3 regions of the Pediococcus pentosaceus ATCC 25745 genome follow, and region 3 is predicted to be linked to each of the others. Evidence: predicted binding sites of a transcription regulator. Region 3 holds the regulator's gene; each other region holds the start of a gene.

Region 1 (3,287 bases), 430 kb from region 3:
CTGAAATAACGTTAGCAAGTGCTGTACCACCACCAGGAACAAAACCTTCTTCAACGGCAGCTCTAGTAGCGTTTAAAGCATCTTCGATACGGTATTTCTTTTCTTTAAGTTCTGTTTCAGTAGCAGCACCAACACGGATTACTGCAACACCACCAGATAACTTAGCAAGACGTTCTTGAAGTTTTTCCTTGTCGAAGTCAGAAGTTGTTTCACTGATTTGTTGTTTGATAATTCCAACACGTTCAGCGATTTGTTCTTGGCTTCCAGCACCTTCAACGATGGTTGTATCATCTTTAGTAACTGTAACCTTGTTAGATTGACCAAGTTGTTCGATAGTAACGTCCTTCAAGTTCAAACCAAGGTCATCTGTAATTACAGTACCACCAGTTAGGATAGCAATGTCTTCCAATTGTTCCTTACGACGATCACCAAAGCCAGGAGCCTTAACTGCAACTACGTTGAAGGTTCCACGCATCTTATTCAAAACAAGTGTTGGTAGAGCTTCACCTGTAATGTCATCCGCAATAATCAATAATGAACGGCTTTGTTCAACTACTGATTGAAGAACTGGAAGAATATCTTGGATATTACCGATCTTCTTATCAGTGATTAAGATGTATGGATTATCAAGGTTAGCTTCCATCTTGTCGTTGTCAGTTACCATGTATTGTGACATGTATCCACGGTCAAATTGCATACCTTCCACAACATCCAATGTTGTGTCAACTCCACGAGATTCTTCAATGGTGATAACACCATCGTTACCAACTTTTTCCATAGCGTTAGCAATCAACTTGCCAACTTCTGGGTTAGCAGAAGAAATTGAAGCGATTTGAGCAATATCATCTTTAGTTTTTACTTCATGTGACATCTTGTGGAGAGCTTCAACTGCTTTACTTGTTGCTTTTTCAATACCGCGACGGATACCAACAGGGTTAGCACCAGCAGTAACGTTCTTCATTCCTTCATTGACGATTGCTTGAGTAAGAACCGTAGCGGTAGTTGTACCATCACCAGCAATGTCGTTGGTCTTTGAAGCAACTTCTGAAACTAACTTAGCACCCATATTTTCAAAATGATCTTCAAGTTCGATTGCCTTAGCAATTGTCACACCATCATTAGTAATTGTAGGTGAACCGTATGATTGTTCCAAGACCACATTACGGCCTTTAGGTCCAATTGTTGACTTAACGGTGTCAGCTAACTTATCTACACCCTTAAGCATTTTTGTACGTGCATCTTCTGAAAATTTAATTTCTTTAGCCATTATCAACACTCCTAAATTAAAAATTAATTATTCAACTACTGCAACTAAGTCCTTTTCATGGACAACTAAGTATTTTTTATCTTCGTATGAAACTTCAGTACCAGCATATTTGTCATATACTACTGTATCGCCAACTTTGACGTTCATTGGTACTGTTTGACCATTGTCTAAAACTGTACCGTTACCGACAGCGATAATCTTTCCAGTTTGGGACTTTTCTTTAGCATTGCTTGCAAGTACGATGCCTCCGACAGTTTGTTCTTCTTCATCTTTAGCTTCTAAAATAACGCGATCTCCTAAAGGTTTTAACACGTGAATCCCTCCAAATATAATTTACTGATAAGATTTGTTTAGCACTCGTCATCTCTAAGTGCTAACTACAATGATAACTATATCATGATTTTTTTAGATTGCAAGTATTTTTGACCTTTATTAACCAATCAAATTTAGCAATACTTTAAATATGCTATACTAGCAGGAATAAAGGAGGGTTGAGATGAAAATTTCTAAGAGTTCAATTTTAACTTTAATTACGTATTTAATAATTTTCCTTCTACCTAGCATTTTAAACGTGTTTATTAATCTGGGGGCTGGGTTTATCTGGGTTGAAACTGTCGACTACTTGGTTGGCGCACTGCTACTAATCTTTATTAGTAGTAAAACCAACGAAATCAACCATATCGAATCTAATCGTAAATCTTTTCTATATGCTATTGCTTGGGGAATCATTGGAACAGCCTTAGTAATTTTGCTGCAATTTGTGATTAGCTATATTACGATCATTTTTGGAAGTAATCCTACTTCTCAAAACACCGCAACTTTAGTGACTTTGGCTAAAACCAATCCATTTTTCATTTTAGCGATCACCGTGGGAGCTCCAATCATGGAAGAGTTGGTTTTTAGAAAAGTTTTATTTGGTAACCTCAGTGCAATGTTTGGATCTGATTCCACGCTGGGATTCACCGTCATGGCCATCATTTCTAGTCTAGCATTTGCATTTATGCACAACGATAGTCACATCTTTCTATATGCGGCCATTGGTTTGCTATTCTGTTGGTTGTACAAAAAGACCGGACGTATTCAAACTTCGATGATTGCTCATATTTTAATGAATTCGGTCGTTATTTTACCGTTAGTAATTAAATAACAAAAAGAATCATTTTAGTTTCACTAAGTATTAGTGGCTAAAAATGATTCTTTTTAATTTGTTATTTTGGACTGTCGAACTAGTTGTGGAAAATTGTAACAGCTGGCTAAGCCGTTGCGGGGGTATAAGTCTATATTTGATGATTTTGATTTAACGTGTTTAGTTTCATTTTTGTAATTTTACACCTCCTTCCAATACTTTTAAACGTTTACAACACCATTTTTATAGTGTTTAACCTCCTTTAAGGTAATGACCATATATGTTAGAATCAAGGCAGGATTATTGTGATTTACAAATAATTATGGGGGAGTGTTTTATTATGAAAAAAATTGCTTCAATTGCACTTTTAGCATTGGTTCCACTGACGCTTGCTAGCTGCGGATCTGGAAACCAAAAACCAGATTCTCAGTCTTCAAATGCTACTTCTAAAACAGAAAAGGTTAGCAAAAAGGCTAGCTCAAAAGCTAGTTCTAAGAAAGATAAAGAAGCTTCATCATCTTCAAAAGCAAGTTCTAATAGTTCATCTTCAACTAAGGATGATCAAACTTCATCAAGCGTTGCTAGCGCAAGTAGTTCTACTTCCAAAGCTTCCAATAGTGCTATTAGTTCCTCTAGTAAGTCTGAAAATAACCATAATAGCTCAAATAAAACGAGTTCTAACAACCTAAGTCGTGCAGATTTAACTGCCGCTGAACAACAAAATAATCATCAACCGTTAGCTGATGAAACTATCCAAACTTCTGAGGCGGCCATCAATCTAGTTAAAGCCAAATATGGCGATAAGGGTTGGAAAGTAGCTTATAGTTCCGTTGGTAAATCCTCCCCTATTTATTTCCACGTTACTTCCGACCATGATGGTTCATATTATGTCTA
Region 2 (3,287 bases), 230 kb from region 3:
CATGCTATTAACGTCTGCAATCATTAAGTCGACAATTTGCATTAAGTTTTCCTTAGTTAAGGCTTGGAACTCAACAATGTCGTCAAAACGGTTCAAGAATTCAGGCTTGAAGTAATTTCCCAGTTTGTCAAGGACGGAGTGGGTCTTACCTTGAGCAGCTGCTCCAAAACCAACATCAGCTTGTACGTCACCAGTTCCGGCATTAGAAGTCATAATAATGATGGTATCTTTGAAGCTTACTGTCCGACCTTGTGAATCAGTTAGACGACCATCATCCAAGATTTGCAAGAACATATGCATGACATCTGGGTGAGCTTTTTCCACTTCATCTAGGAGAACTAAGCTGTATGGATGACGACGAACTTGTTCAGTTAATTGACCCGCTTCTTCGTAACCAACGTACCCTGGAGGCGAACCGATTAATTTTGATATTGAATGAGGCTCCATGTACTCACTCATATCAAAGCGAATCATAGAATCCTTAGAACCAAACAATTGTTGCGCAAGTTGCTTAGCTAACTCAGTCTTACCAACTCCGGTAGGACCGACGAAGAGGAAGGAACCAATCGGACGACCAGTTCCGTTTAAACCAATCCGGTTACGACGAATGGCCCGAGAAATCTTATCGACAGCTTCATTTTGTCCAATGACGTGATCTTTCAAGTTTTCTGAAAGATTTTGAAGTTGTTCTTGTTCCTGCTTTTGCAAGTCACCAACTGGAATGTCAGTCTTAGTTTCGATAATCTTTTCCATATCTTCTTCAGTGACCGTTGGTTGTTCTTCGCTACTTGTTGCACCATCTTTGTTCTTTTCAAGCTTAGAAACTTGATCACGGTAGTAAGCTGCTTTTTCGTAATCTTCTGATTGAAGGGCAGCTTTCTTTTGAGCTTCCGCTTCATCAATCTTCTTTTGAATGGTTTCTGGATCAGCGATGTTAATCGTTAGATTCTTCTTAGAACCAGCTTCATCAAGGAGGTCGATGGCCTTATCAGGAAGGAAGCGATCTTGAATGTAGCGTTTTGATAATTTTACGGCTGCTTCGATTGCATCATCCGTGTAGTGAACATGATGATAATCTTCGTATTTCTTTTGAATTCCTTTTAGAATCTTAATAGCTTCTTCTTCACTAGGTTCATCGACTTGTACTGGTTGTAAACGACGGGCAAGGGCCGCATCCTTTTCAATGTCCCGGAATTCTTTAAGCGTTGTAGCACCGACTAATTGGAAGTCGCCTCGGGCAAGGGCTGGTTTAAGAACGTTACCAGCATCCATGCCGCCTTCAGCATTACCAGCGCCAACAATTTCATGGATTTCATCGATGAAGACGACCATGTCTTTGTTAGCTTGAACTTCTTTCATTAGTTGTTGCATACGTTGTTCGAATTGACCACGAATTCCAGTACCTTGAACTAGAGAAACTACGTCCAAACGCACGATTTGTTTATTAACTAGCTTTTGAGGAACAGAACCTTCCACAATCCGCTGAGCCAATCCTTCTACGACAGCAGTTTTACCAACCCCAGCTTCACCAATTAAAACTGGGTTATTTTTAGTACGACGGTTTAGAATTTCAATGACCCGTTCAATTTCGCTGTCACGACCAATCACGGGATCAATCTTACCTTGTTTAGCTAAATCAGTTAGGTTCAAGCCATACTGACTTAAAAGTGATCCGCCGTTGCCACGGTTGTTAGGATTACCACCTGAACCATTTCCACCACCTGGTTGAGTAGGGGGAACTTGTTGTCCATAGAGGTTTTCGGGTTGTCCCATATTGCCGCCTTGCATCGCACGGAAGATGTCATCTAAGTTTCCAAATCCAAATGGATCTTGTGCCATACGAGCACCTCCGTTTCTATTAATGTTATTATTTCGTTGATTTTTTAAAAGTTGATAGCAATTCTGACACAGATTAACTTCTGTACGTTGACCATTCACGTTCGTATAGAGGTGAATGCTTGCTTCGTTCTTTTGACAGTTTTGACAAAGCATCTGCTGTCTCCCTTCTTTCAAAAATGTGAAACGATAATTAGTCAAATGATGTTTGACCAATATTGACCATACCTAAATTATACACACTCTATTTCAGAGTGCAAGTAGTTTGATTTGAAAAAAAGATGGATAATTAGGTAATATTATTGTTGATAACAAAGTACTTAATGGTATAGAATAAATAGACCGAAGTGAGGTGACAACATGCGAGATTATTTACAGCTTTTGAATGATTTGAAGGATGGTTCAATCAAAGAGCTAAAGATTACTGCAGAGGAGTTCCAAGATTTCCAGCCACGTTTTATGGAATTTCCTGAAAGAAAGCAAGTAATTGGAAAAGCAGACCGTGGCGGGATTGTTGTTTATCACTTTGAACGTATCAAAGATAAATAACGGATTTATTTAAGTTTTATGTAAGGGCTTGCTTTGCAACTAATAAATTGATATTATTCTTATCAAAGGCTTATAAATAATTAGTGTACGTTCACTACTTATTTGGGTCAAAAATATATGTGTAATCAAAAGGAGATATTTTATTATGGAAAAACGCGACTTTCATGTAATTGCAGAAACAGGTATTCATGCACGTCCAGCAACATTGTTGGTACAATCAGCTAGCAAATTCAACTCAGACATTCAATTAACTTACAAAGACAAATCAGTTAACTTGAAGTCAATCATGGGTGTTATGTCACTTGGTGTTGGCCAAGGCGCAGACGTTACTATCTCAGCTGATGGTGATGACGAAGCAGACGCAATCGCAGCACTTGAAGATACAATGAAAAAGGAAGGACTATCTGACTAATGGCTGGCACATTAAAAGGTATTGCGGCCAGTGATGGGATTGCCATTGCTAAAGCATATTTGATGGTGGATCCAGATCTTTCTTTTGAAAAGAAAAACATTACTGACGTTGATGCAGAAATCAAACGCCTTCATGATGCTTTGGAAAAGTCTAAAGAAGAACTTTCACTCATCAAAGCTAAGGCTGCAGAAAACCTTGGTGCTGAAGAGGCAGAAGTTTTTGAAGCTCATTTAACCATTCTTTCTGATCCAGAATTGATTGGTAATATTGAAGACAAAATTAAAAACGACACAATTAATGCAGAAGAAGCTACTAAAGAAGTTACGGATAACTTTATTTCAATGTTTGAAGCAATGACTGATAATGCTTATATGCAAGAACGTGCCGCAGATATTCGTGACGTTACTAAACGTTTGATGAGTCACTTGTTGGGTGTGGAACTTCCTAACCCCGCTTTGATTGATTCAGAAGTCGTTATTGTTGCGCACGA
Region 3 (3,287 bases):
ATATAACTTAAAATCATTGCTGAAACTTCTTGTGGTGTATAAGACTTGCCATCAACGGTTACTTTATAGCCAGCTTCACCGATGTGACGTTTGATTGAAGCAATTGTATCAGGGTTAGTGATTGCTTGACGCTTAGCAACTTCCCCAACTTGAGTTTCACCATTCTTAAAAGCAACAACTGATGGAGTTGTACGTGCTCCTTCAGGGTTTGTGATAATTTTTGGTTTGTCACCGTCCATGACAGCAACTGCAGAGTTTGTAGTACCTAAATCAATACCAATAATTTTATTACTTGCCATTGTTTAAAATCCCTCTTCCTCTTTTTTATTGAGCTACGATTACCATTGCTGGTCGTAACACTCGATCTTTTAAAATATATCCTTTTTGTAATACTTGAACAACTGTATCGGCTGGATGGTCATCATCAGCTGGCACCGTCTGAACGGCTTGATGCATATTAGGATCAAAAGCTTGTCCTTCAGCTTCAATTTCAGCAACGTGATTTTCCTTCAAAGCTTTTAACAAATCGGTTTGAACCATCTTGACCCCTTTTAAGAGTTGTTCCGAAGCAGACTCAACTGCTAGAGCGCGTTCAAGATTATCAAGTGCTGGCAAAATTGCTTTTGCAAGTTTTTGACCATCATACTTGATTAATGATGCCTGTTCTTTTTCGTTTCGGCGACGCATATTAACAATTTCAGCTTGAGCACGAATATACTTGTCTGAAAGTTCATCGCGTTCAGCTTCCACCTTTTTAATGTCATCTAAAGCCGTTGTTGCTTGAGTTTCTGTAGTTAAATCATCATTATTAGTTGATTCAACATCTGTTGACCCTTCTGTTGAAGTAGCTTCAGAAACTTCTTCTTCTTTGACTTCTTCTTTTTTCTCTTTTGCCAATTCAATCCTCCTAACTATCATCAAGGTGCTTATAATATTCGAGCATTCGATTAGACAACTGATCTCTAAATGTATCAAGTAAGCCTAATGTTTTCGAATACTGCATACTAGTTGGACCGAGAATGGCAATTAATCCCTTGCCTCGACTACCAACATCATAAGTAGCAGTGATTAAGCTAAAATCCTTTAGTAAAGCATTGCTTAATTCATCGCCAATCTTTACATCTAAGTCACTCTGATTATTTCCAAGTAATCCATCAAGTTGATCATTCTCATTAAATAGAGTCAAAAGCCCTCTAATTGAACTAACATCTACATTCTTGGAGAAATTAAGGATATTCAACTTCCCTCCAATGAAGTAACGGTCCTGTGAAGACTGCGCAACTACATTTTCGAAAATATCAATAATTCCGTCGTTACTATGCAGATAATGCTCAACAATTTTAGGAATATCTGTTTTCAGGTGATAATAAACTTGATCAAGCGTTTCGCCAATCAAGCGATCATTCATAATTCTCAAGACGCGTTCGACAGTCTCACTATTCATTCCGCGGGGGATCGAAAATTGCTGACTAGTAACGTCGCCATTACTAGAAACCAAAATCAACATCACTTGATTCCCACCAAGTGGAACCATTCGAAAACCATCTAAAGTCGCATCTTTTTGGTCAGGTTTTAACGTTAACGCTGTATAATGCGTTAAATTTGATAACATTTCAGCCGAAGTTCGAACAATGTCATCTACTTCTCTAAAATGCATCCCCAGACCCTTTTGAATCTGTTGAGCCTCACTTTGATTTAACTTCTTGGGGCTTAACAAATGATCTACGTAATACCGATATCCCATCAAAGATGGAATTCTTCCAGAAGATGAATGCATCTTTTCAATCAGACCCATCTCTTCTAGCTTAGCCATATCATTTCTAATCGTTGCCGAACTCACTTTTACTGGAAGATTATTCATCAACGTTTTTGATCCGATTGGCTGACCATTCTCAGTATACTCTCGGACAATCTCCTCTAAAATTAACAACTCACGATCTGTTAACATGAAAATCACCTCTTTTAGCACTTAGAAAGTTGGAGTGCTAAGAACACTTAATAAGATACCAGAGGTTTGTAGAAATGTCAACTATAGTCAAATTTGGTCAGACATCTTTATAACTTGTTAAAAAATTCCCTTGTATCAGCTTCATCTTGATGCAGTTGTTCGATTAAAGCATCAACCGAATCAAATTTAATTTCACCTCGTAAGCGATGGTACCATTTAACTTTAACAGTCTCTCCGTAGATAGCTTCTTTAAAATCTAAAATATTAATTTCAGTAGTAACCGGACGACCTTCCCCGAAGACTACATTTTTGCCAACGGATGCCATTCCCTTATACCATTGGCCGCCTACTTTGATTTCAACAACATAGATTCCGATCCCAGGTGTAATTTGATTTTCATTAGAAACTATATTAGCAGTTGGAAAACCGAGTTCTCTTCCACGTGCTTCTCCATGAACCACCACGCCACTCGTTTGAAAAGCGTAACCTAGATAGGCATTAGCATCATCAATATTTCCTAACGATACCATCTCACGAATCTTATCAGATCCGATCTTATCATTCTTTAAAATGATTTTAGACACTTTAATGACCTCAAATCGTCCCTGAGCTAGTGCTGGTAAAGTATCCATGTTCGCTAGTTCAGCAGGTCCAAATGTATAATCAAAACCTGCAACTACCACTTTGGCATTTAAGTCCACCATATATTGTTGAACAAAATCTTCGGGACTTAAACTACCAAATGCAGAAGTGAAATCAACAACGTAAAGTATATCAACGCCTAATTCGCGCATTAACTCTGCTTTTCGTTCTACTGAAGTTAGGTAGCTTAACGGGCTAAAGTTACGATCCTGTTCAAATACTACCGACGCATGATGGTTAAACGTCATTGCTGCCACCTTTAAATGCTGTTCTCGGGCCTTTTGGCAAGCTTGCTTAATAACTGCTTGGTGTCCACGATGAACACCGTCAAAGAAACCTAAAGCTAGTGCTACAGGTTCTGCTGGAATTATTTTTTTTGAATATGGATGATGTATTCTTACTATTTGCATTTTCTATCTCACCAACAACATTTTTTTAGGAATATAGTTTTGACGATTTGTATCATACTGATATAACGCCTGAATATTCCCATTATATTTTAAAGCTATGATTTCATCAGTTTGCGGACGATTCAAAAATCCTCCATTTTTAACAATTTCCCATTCAACATCTGAAATTGTAATTGTATTAAAGTTATCCAAGGCCCGATCTAAAGGTTGAATAACCGTCGATAAACGATCTTCATCTCGTGCTTGTTCTAAGTCGGATAACGTCAGGCATTCCTCAATTTTGAATC

The links. Region 3 encodes HrcA, which represses chaperone genes, less so after heat shock. Its sites were predicted from a motif close to TTAGCACTCNNNNNNNNNGAGTGCTAA; they were not measured.
Region 1: groES (co-chaperone GroES) is a predicted target of HrcA. The motif match lies at 1,618-1,644, and genes of this name have one in related genera.
Region 2: PEPE_RS02965 (ATP-dependent Clp protease ATP-binding subunit) is a predicted target of HrcA. The motif match lies at 2,071-2,097, and genes of this name have one in related genera.

What each region holds. Positions count from the first base shown of each region.
Region 1 is NC_008525.1:467,768-471,054, reverse strand. Features, by position in the region: gene groL (chaperonin GroEL) at 1-1,267, opposite strand, end outside; gene groES (co-chaperone GroES) at 1,295-1,579, opposite strand; gene PEPE_RS02070 (CPBP family intramembrane glutamic endopeptidase) at 1,764-2,414, shown strand; gene PEPE_RS02065 (hypothetical protein) at 2,734-3,287, shown strand, end outside.
Region 2 is NC_008525.1:662,444-665,730, forward strand. Features, by position in the region: gene PEPE_RS02965 (ATP-dependent Clp protease ATP-binding subunit) at 1-1,992, opposite strand, end outside; gene PEPE_RS02970 (hypothetical protein) at 2,197-2,385, shown strand; gene PEPE_RS02975 (phosphocarrier protein HPr) at 2,531-2,797, shown strand; gene ptsP (phosphoenolpyruvate--protein phosphotransferase) at 2,797-3,287, shown strand, end outside.
Region 3 is NC_008525.1:895,007-898,293, reverse strand. Features, by position in the region: gene dnaK (molecular chaperone DnaK) at 1-299, opposite strand, end outside; gene grpE (nucleotide exchange factor GrpE) at 325-897, opposite strand; gene hrcA (heat-inducible transcriptional repressor HrcA) at 908-1,948, opposite strand; gene ribF (riboflavin biosynthesis protein RibF) at 2,056-3,000, opposite strand; gene truB (tRNA pseudouridine(55) synthase TruB) at 3,004-3,287, opposite strand, start outside.